Regions from separate parts of the Priestia sp. J2 genome, predicted to be linked through region 2. Evidence: riboswitches for the same ligand, from Rfam matches in the RefSeq annotation. Region 2 holds a riboswitch; each other region holds the start of a gene.
What was found. Region 2 has a riboswitch for S-adenosylmethionine ahead of metK (methionine adenosyltransferase). Riboswitches for the same ligand answer to the same signal wherever they lie in the genome.
Positions count from the first base shown of each region.

Region 1: another riboswitch for S-adenosylmethionine. It lies ahead of mtnK (S-methyl-5-thioribose kinase); the one in region 2 lies ahead of metK (methionine adenosyltransferase).
Region 3: another riboswitch for S-adenosylmethionine. It lies ahead of LJY09_RS10955 (Na+/H+ antiporter NhaC family protein); the one in region 2 lies ahead of metK (methionine adenosyltransferase).

Region 1 covers NZ_CP086208.1:1,203,554-1,206,697, forward strand. Annotated here, with positions in the region: gene mtnA (S-methyl-5-thioribose-1-phosphate isomerase) at 1-399, opposite strand, end outside; gene mtnK (S-methyl-5-thioribose kinase) at 435-1,607, opposite strand; SAM riboswitch class I at 1,743-1,894, opposite strand; gene LJY09_RS06135 (carbon-nitrogen family hydrolase) at 1,986-2,768, opposite strand; gene LJY09_RS06140 (pyridoxal phosphate-dependent aminotransferase) at 2,881-3,144, shown strand, end outside.
Region 2 covers NZ_CP086208.1:4,655,360-4,658,503, forward strand. Annotated here, with positions in the region: gene LJY09_RS24060 (glycosyltransferase family 4 protein) at 1-249, shown strand, start outside; gene metK (methionine adenosyltransferase) at 281-1,483, opposite strand; SAM riboswitch class I at 1,616-1,733, opposite strand; gene pckA (phosphoenolpyruvate carboxykinase (ATP)) at 2,108-3,144, shown strand, end outside.
Region 3 covers NZ_CP086208.1:2,177,057-2,180,200, reverse strand. Annotated here, with positions in the region: gene LJY09_RS27635 (hypothetical protein) at 1-64, shown strand, start outside; gene LJY09_RS10955 (Na+/H+ antiporter NhaC family protein) at 104-1,414, opposite strand; SAM riboswitch class I at 1,500-1,606, opposite strand; gene LJY09_RS10950 (ABC transporter permease) at 1,708-2,475, opposite strand; gene LJY09_RS10945 (ABC transporter ATP-binding protein) at 2,468-3,144, opposite strand, start outside.

The DNA.
Region 1 (3,144 bases), 1.6 Mb from region 2:
TACTTGAATTTGAATCGCTTCATGAACAACTTTTGTTTTAGCTTCATTAACGGACGAAGCGGATTCAGCGCTTTTCGCTACGCGGTCCAATGCCCAAAATAAATTGACGGCAGTCGGGCGTGAACTAGCTAAATACTGTTGATCTAGAGCTAGCTTTTTGTTAAATTCCTTGACTGAATCCGTGTCATAGCTAAGCGCAGAAAGAGCAAGACCAAAAGCCGCCGTAATGCCAATTGCAGGGGCTCCGCGTACTTTCAAGGTAGTAATAGCATCCCATACGTCTTTAATGGTTTGCAGCTTAATATATTCAACTTTGCCAGGAAGCTGCTGCTGATCTAATAAAGTAATATATGATTCATTCCATTCCACTGAGCGCGGAAGTGATAGTGTATTTGTCATGCTGATACCGATCCTTTCATTGTGTACATTATTCGTTATCGAAGTAAATGTTCAAATTCATTTGGTGAAACGTCTTGTTGGTGCAGAAGTAAATAGCGTCCAATTTTTAACGCAGTACGTTTAGCGTTAATTTTTCTTTCCTCTGAAGAAATTTCGTCTAAGTCCGCCACGTGAGCTAAGCCAATCGTACGTCGAATGATTTCACACCCTGCATATCCAACAGCATCTTGCCACGTTTGCGTTAAAATTTCATGTAACAAGCGCTCATCTTTAGCGAAAGGTTCAGTGTTTTCAGAATGCCAAAGCGCAGTAAAGGTATCTTTAAATACGTTCCATGTGTTCGTAATGTGTGCAAATAACGGTTCGCGATCTGTTTTTCGAGAAAGAGCATTTAAAAATAAATTCGCAACAAATTGGCCTAAATCGAATCCAAACGGACCGTAAAAAGCAAACTCTGGATCAATCACTTTCGTTTCTTGACTGCTAGCAAATATGCTTCCTGTATGTAAATCACCGTGAATTAGCGTTTGGGCATTTGTTAAAAATTTATATTTTAATTTTGCTGCTTGTAGCTTTACATCTCCATCGTTCCACAATTCTTCTACATCAGGACGCAGCGCTTCTTCAAATTCATTTGTATCGATATCAAAAAAAGGATCTGTAAAAACTAAATCTTCCGTAATATTGCATAAGTCCGGATTGCTGTACTTGACGACTTCTTCTTTTTTATCCTGAGGCTTTAAGGCAAAATCCGACGTTTTGAACGCAATATGTCCTAGAAAAGAACCGATATGCTGTGAAAGCAGGGGATAACTTTCTCCTTGAATAAGTCCGGCGCGGGAAATCGTTAAATGAGACAGATCTTCCATGACCGTAACAGCAAGCGTTTCATCGTGGTAATACACAGCTGGTACGAGTTCAGGGGTAAATGCACCGAATTGCTTGAGCGCATTGCTTTCAATCGTGGCACGGTTCAAGGATAGAGGCCAGCTTTCGCCTACAACTTTTGCATAGGGAAGTGCTTGTTTGACGATAATGGATTTATTCGTTTGATCATTTATGATGTGAAAGACGAGATTTAAGTTGCCATCACCGATTTCACGGGCAGTCAGTGCTTCTGTGGCATCAAAGAGACCTAGCTTTTTTACAAGTTTGATTGCTGAAATTTCTGTTAAAGGCTGATACTTCTCTGTTTTCGTTGTTGACATTAGAATCCCTCCATAGTTTATTAAACTGATTTGTTTACTAAGTTAATAGGTTTAAGAATGTATGGAGGCTTTTATAATTTTAGAAAATATAAAAGCCTCTTTCGTTGGAAAGAGGCTTGATTGTAGTGTTCAAACCTCTTATCTGCCAGAAAGAATTACTTTCTGTTGGAATTAGCACCGTGCCTTTGTAAAAACATTTTTTACGGGTGTGATCCATCTTAGGATGGAATGACGGTCGGTTGCTGGGCTTCACAGGGCCAAATCCCTCAGCCAACTCTTGATAAGAGTACGATTACTTATTCAATTTTGATTTGTTTGAAAATTTTATGTTATCTGGTGAAAATCGTATCATGCAAAAAAACGGCTGTCAATACATAATTAATAAAATTCTGTGCGGCGATCTGTAAAGACAGGAATTTGTTTACGAATTTCTTTTACAAGTTCCAGGTTAACGTCGGCACTTAAAAGTTCTTCGCTATCGCCAGCTTCAGCGATTATTTCTCCCCACGGATCGATGACTAAGGAATGTCCGGCAAATGTGTTATTAGGATCTTGGCCTACACGATTACACGCGATTACATAGCATTGATTTTCGATTGCGCGGCTAATGAGCAGTGCTTTCCAATGGGCAAGTCTTGGAGCCGGCCACTGAGCAACAACAAATAAGACTTCTGCTCCGCTGCTAGTATGCACGCGAATCCATTCTGGAAAACGAATATCGTAACAAATAACTCCTGCGCATAAAGACTGTTCAAGTGTAAAAAGATTTTTTGCTGTTCCTGCTTCTAGATAGAGGTGCTCATCCATTAATTTAAATAAGTGCAGCTTACTGTATTGTGATACTTCACGACCTTTTCGGTCAAAAATATACATCGTATTTGTGACGCCTTGCTCTGTTTTTTTCGCGATCGAACCTGCCACAATATTTACTTCGTTCGTTTTAGCAAATTGAGAGATTAATTGCTTGGCCTGCTGTCCTTCATCATCGGCAATTTCGTCTAGCCGCGTCAAATCATAAGCTGTATCCCATAGCTCAGGAAGCACAAGGATGTCAGGGTTTTCTTTTAGAGCTTCCGTCATTTTTTGTTGAATATATTTTCGGTTTTTAGTTGGGTTTCCAAACGCAATATCAAGCTGCAAACACGTGATTTTTACACTCACTTTATCATCCGTCCTTTTTTTAGTAGTTGAAAAAAATGACTTTACAAGTTGAGTATTACAATATATTATTTGTGACTAGAATTTCAAGAATTTTTTGAGAAGGTGTGCGATGATGAAACAATTTGAGCAATCGGAACTATTAAAAAGTTTACCAAAACAATTTTTTGCATCACTTGTAGGCAAGGTAGGAAAAGTAATGGCCCAAGGGCACGACGTTATTAACTTAGGGCAGGGAAATCCTGATCAGCCTACTCCTTCACATATTGTAGAAACACTCCAAAAAGCAAGTGCTAATCCTATGCATCATAAATATTCTCCATTTCGGGGGCACCAGTTTTTAAAAGAGGCCGTTGCGACTTTTTATAAACGAGAATAT
Region 2 (3,144 bases):
GCAAATGCAGGAGGAGTTAAACAGATGGTTCAGCACGGGCGAAACGGCTACCTTTGCAAACCTCACTCCTTAGAAGAATTCAGTTCGGCTATTACAGGTTTACTTGATGATTTGCACCAGCGGCTTCACTTTAGCCATGCAGCGAGACACTATGCTCTTACTCAATCATGGGACGCCATTTTTCAGCATTTGCTTTCAGAATATGAAGATGTCGTAGAAAAATCTGCTGAAGGTATTCAATGGGCATAAAAAAATCTCCGTTTTCACGGAGATTTTTTTATTATTTAGCTAAAGCTTGAGTTTTTAATGCTTCAGCTTTGTCTGTGAACTCCCAAGGAAGCTCCACATCTGTACGACCAAAGTGACCGTAAGCTGCTGTTTGCTTATAAATTGGGCGACGTAAATCAAGCATTTTAATGATGCCTGCTGGACGTAGGTCAAAGTTTTTGCGTACTACATCTACTAGTACTTCTTCAGAAACTTTTCCTGTACCGAATGTATCAATTGAAATAGATACTGGCTGTGCAACACCAATTGCATATGCTAGTTGTACTTCACATTTATCAGCAAGATCAGCTGCTACAATGTTTTTCGCAACATAACGAGCTGCATAAGCTGCTGAACGGTCTACTTTTGTTGCGTCCTTACCAGAGAATGCACCGCCGCCGTGACGAGCATATCCGCCGTAAGTATCAACGATAATTTTACGACCAGTTAAACCAGCATCTCCTTGAGGGCCGCCGATTACGAAACGTCCTGTTGGGTTAATGAAATACTTTGTATTTTCATCAATTAACTCATTTGGAACAACTGGATTAATTACATATTCTTTTAAGTTACGTTGAATTTGCTCTAACGTTACTTCTGGGTGATGCTGAGTTGAAATAACAATTGTATCGATGCGAACAGGTTTGTTGTTTTCATCATATTCAACTGTTACTTGTGTTTTACCATCCGGGCGAAGGTAAGGAAGAATTTCTTCTTTACGTACTTCTGTTAGACGGCGAGCAAGTTTATGAGCTAATGAAATTGGAAGAGGCATTAATTCTTTTGTTTCGTTACATGCATAACCAAACATTAACCCTTGGTCTCCAGCTCCGATTGCTTCGATTTCTTCATCGGACATTTGACCTTCACGTGCTTCTAACGCTTGGTCTACACCAGCAGCGATATCAGCTGACTGCTCGTCGATAGATGTTAATACTGCACAAGTTTCAGCATCAAATCCGTATTTTGCACGAGTATAGCCAATTCCTTTAATTGTTTCACGAACTGTTTTAGGAATATCCACGTAAGTAGAAGTTGTAATTTCACCGCTTACTAAAACTAAACCAGTTGTTACGCTTGTTTCACAAGCAACACGAGCATTTGGATCCTTTGCTAGGATAGCATCAAGAATTGAGTCAGAAATTTGGTCACAAATTTTATCGGGATGTCCCTCTGTAACAGATTCTGACGTGAACAGACGACGTTGTGTTGACATCAGTTTTCCTCCTTATAAATACGATACATTGTGATACGGTACTCATTCCCTTATTTTCATTACACGTTAAAAAATATAAAAAAACCTTTCCTTGTATCGAGGAAAGGTATCAAATTCTACATAAGCCTTTCACTCTTATCGATCAAGGTTGTGCCCTTGCATCAGGTTAGCACCTTATCGTCTACACAAAAAAATGACGATGGTTGCTGGGTTTCACAGGGCCTGTCCCTCCACCAGCTCGGGATAAGAGAGTATCCGTTCAAGGACATATAATACATGAAAAAGCGCTTCACTGTCAACAACATTCAAATGGAAATCATCTCTTTATGTTTGAATCTGTTTTAATGTAACATACTCAAATTTAAAAATAGTATACCTTATTAAGAATGATCACGAAGTTTGGTTAACAAGACAGACCAAAAAAAGGCTTTCACTTGAAATAGCTTCACTTTTTTCGCTTCTAGCACATATACATGTGTCTAAAATAGGTATAACGTACATTTTTTTATAATACACAAACATTTTTAGTTAAATAGTATAGAATAATTAAATAAATGTGTTATACTAATTATAAATTTCAAACATTAATGAATAAATAATAGCTAAAAAAGGAAGGTAGTGCACATGAGTACTGTTGATATGTCTATCGAATTAAATGGTTTGCTTCAATTAAAAACAACAAAACACCAATTATCTGTTCCACAACTTGTTGAAAAAATTCTAGCTCGACGCGAAGGAACGCTGACTTCTACAGGTGCTGTGTCAGTCGAAACCGGAAAATATACAGGCCGCTCTCCTTTGGATAAATTTATTGTAAGCGATGCTGTATCTTCAAAAACGGTTGAATGGGGACCCGTCAATCAGCCAATTTCTGCTCAGCGATTCGATGCGCTATACAAAAAAGTCTTAACCCACTTAAAGAAGCAGGATGAACTTTTTGTTTTTAATGGATATGCTGGAGCTGATAAAAAGTATCAGTTACCAATTCAAGTAGTTAATGAATTTGCATGGCACAACCTATTCGCTCAGCAGTTATTCATTCGCCCTTCAGCTGAACAAAAAACAAATGATGATGTGAAGCCGTTTACAATTGTAGCAGCTCCAACGTTCAAAGCTGACCCTGAAACAGACGGGACGAATTCGGAAACCTTCATTATTCTTTCATTAGAGCGACGCATTGTGCTAATTGGAGGAACTGAATACGCTGGTGAAATGAAAAAATCCATTTTCTCAGTGATGAACTTCTTGCTTCCTCAAAACAATATTCTATCCATGCACTGTTCTGCTAACGTAGGAGAAGAAGGTGACGTTGCATTATTCTTTGGTTTATCTGGAACGGGTAAAACAACGCTTTCTGCTGATGCAAACCGTCGTTTAATCGGAGATGACGAGCACGGTTGGTCAAGCTCTGGTGTATTTAATATTGAAGGAGGCTGCTACGCGAAGTGCATTCAGCTTTCCGAAGAAAAAGAACCGCAAATTTTTAATGCAATTCGCTTCGGCGCAGTACTGGAAAATGTAGTGTTGAATCAAAATACGAAAGTAGCAGATTACAATGATAATAGTTTAACAGAGAATACTCGTGCCGCTTATTCAATTGACTCTATTGATAATACGGTATTGCCAAGCGTTGCTGGGCACCCTACAGCTATTGTCTTTTT
Region 3 (3,144 bases), 2.5 Mb from region 2:
ACAAAATGAGACACTTTGGAAGGAGCTAGATGAAAAAAAGCCGACTGATTTTTTCAAACAGTAAAAAACCCTTAAAAAGAATGTTCTTTTTAAGGGTTTGATATTACGCAGCTTCTTTAGATGATTTTGATTTTTTATTTAAACGAGGAAAGCCAATTACAATCGCAATGATACCGCAAACCGCTGTTAACATTGGATAGAATGTAAATGGAATAATCTCAATTGGTGAAACTTTAGCAAATCCTGCTGCTAGAAGCATTTGTGCACCGTAAGGGATAAGCCCTTGAACGCTGCATGAAAACAAGTCGAGCAGACTGGCTGATTTACGATTATCAATTGAATACTTATCAGAGATTTCTTTCGCTAACGGACCTGCTGTAATAATTGAAATCGTGTTATTAGCCGTGGCTAAATTGGTTAAACTTACTAATCCAGCGATGCTGAATTCTCCGCCTTTTTTTGTTTGAATACGTCGTGTTAATAGGTTCAATAAGAACTGAATACCGCCGTTATAGCGAATGAGTTCAACCATTCCGCCAATTAACAGAGATAAAATAATTAATTCCGACATTCCGCCAATACCTTCTGTCACAGTTTTAGCAAGAGAAGAAAGCGTGTAGCTTCCGTCAGCTAATCCAATCACGCCGGCTAATACAATTCCTCCGGTTAAAATGCTTAATACGTTTGCACCAAATATGGCAGCAACGAGTACGCCGACATAAGGCAAGATTTTAAACCAGCTAAAATCTTTAATTTCTACTGATGACGTATTGCCTAGCGTCATTACAAGTAATAAAATCACTGTAACAATCGCTGCAGGAAGGACAATAAAAAAGTTTACTTTTAATTTATCTGACATATTTGTTTTTTGAGTACGAACTGCCGCAATGGTCGTATCAGAGATTACGGATAAATTATCTCCAAACATTGCACCACCAACAACAGCAGCAATTGCCAATGTAATGGATACATGCGCCTGCTCACTGATTCCTACAGCGATAGGCCCTAACGCAGCGATCGTTCCCATTGACGTTCCCATCGAAATTGAAATGAATGCGCCAATAACAAAGATTCCGACTACCACTAAGCTTTGCGGAAGCGCAGACAGAGCTAAGTTTACCGTTGAATCAACAGCTCCCATGCCTTTAGCGACTTCTGAAAAAGCACCTGCTAAAATAAAAATAAGTACCATAATAATGATATCAGGATGCCCTGCTCCTTTAGCAAAGCGTTCCACTTTTACATTAAGTGAATCTTTGCGGTTCATAGCCAGCGCCACAATGGCTGCAATGATAATAGCTACTAATACAGGCAGCTTATAAAAATCTCCCGTTATAATTCCTGATCCGACAAACAGGACTAAAAAGACGCCCAGCGGTAACAGCGCCCAGCCGTTTCCTTTTTGTTGTTCCATTCTTAACACCTCTTGTTTACGTAATAAAAAAAGACCTCTTCTTATTGATAAGAAGAGGTCTCTTATTTGTATCATAAGATTACCCTTCTCATCTTCCAAACGAAACATCGTCTGCTGGATTTGGCACCGCACTGCGTACAGCCAGTTGCCGAGACATCGTAGGGCCAGTCCCTCCGTCTCTCTTGATAAGAAGTTTGTAGTTGTTTTAAAAATAGTCTTTCACTACTGTAATCTCTTTTTATTTAATTGTCAAATGCTATTTTAGAAAAATATATAGTGTGAAAATTCTCACATCAATTAGCTACGTCACGTTTTAAAAACGCCACCCATGCTACCCCCATAAAGAAGACAAAGTGTGCAACTAAGATGAAGATTGAAAATGGAATTGTCATTCCGTCAAACATCGTCTTCATTCCGTCCATATACTGCACAAAGTTTGTGTTGGCGAACAGTAAAAATTTCCCCCACCATAGACCAAACTGTGATACTATCCCAGTTACTGCTTTCGCCCCAATACTTACGACAATAGCTAGACTTGAAGCAAGCGCGCTGTTTCTAAATAAAGACGACAGCATGAATGCGAACGTCATCATCATAAACGTTTCCATATACGCGCTGTCATACGTAAGCGTAATGTTTTTAAGCAGCTGCGCATCTCCTTCTAGACTGGCAAATCCAAAGAACAATGCTCCCCATACAAACGAAAAAAGCAAATAGCTCAGCAAGTAATACAAGCTAATTAAAACGAGCGTTATGTACTTGGACGTTAAAATCGTTGAACGTCTAGCAGGGCGAATTAAAAGAAGCTTAATGGTACCCGCTTCAAACTCTTTTGCAACCATTGATCCTCCAACAGCAAGCGCGAAAAATTGAACGAGGATCAGCATGCCTGCACTAAATGACAGGAAATTCAATATGTTGTCTTCCGTTCCTGCGCTGTTTGCTACTTTCTTCATTAAAAGAGCCATACAAAGAGTTAAGATGCCGATTGTAATAAACGTGACTTTTGTACTTCTTTTGTAAAACCATTTCATATGTTCATTTTGAATTAACTTAAGCATGGTGCTCTCCCTCCGTAACGGACATAAACGAATCTTCAAGCGTCTCATACACAGGAGTGATTCGGTAGACTAAAATATCGCTGTCCACTAATTTTCTATTTACAGCTGGAATTTGTTCTTTTACAATCGCCACGTCGATAATATGTGATCTCATCGTTACTTCAAATTCTTGTGATAAAAGATCCGCTGCTTTTTGCGCGTCAGACACCTCAAATTCTACGTACATTCCTTGGTCTTGACGATTTGGAGATAGATCTTGAATGGCTTTTAACTCACCGTCTTGAATAATGCCAACGCGGTCACATAATGCTTCTACCTCTTTTAATAAGTGGCTCGCGATTAAGATTGAAATTCCTTCTTCCCTGCAAAGCGTTTGTAAATATGTACGAAATTCTCTCATTCCCGCTGGGTCTAGACCATTTGTTGGTTCGTCTAGTAAAAGCAATGCAGGCTTATGTAAAATGGCTTGAGCTACTCCTAAACGCTGTCTCATCCCAAGGGAATACGTCTTCACTTTTGCATGAATGCTGTTTTCAAGCTTTACTAAAGCAATCACTTCATCCAAGCGTTCTGATGTGACCCCTTCATGCATATTCGCAAAGTGTTTTAAATTTTGATAGCCCGTCAGATAATCATAAAACTCAGGGTTTTCAATAATCGCTCCAATTG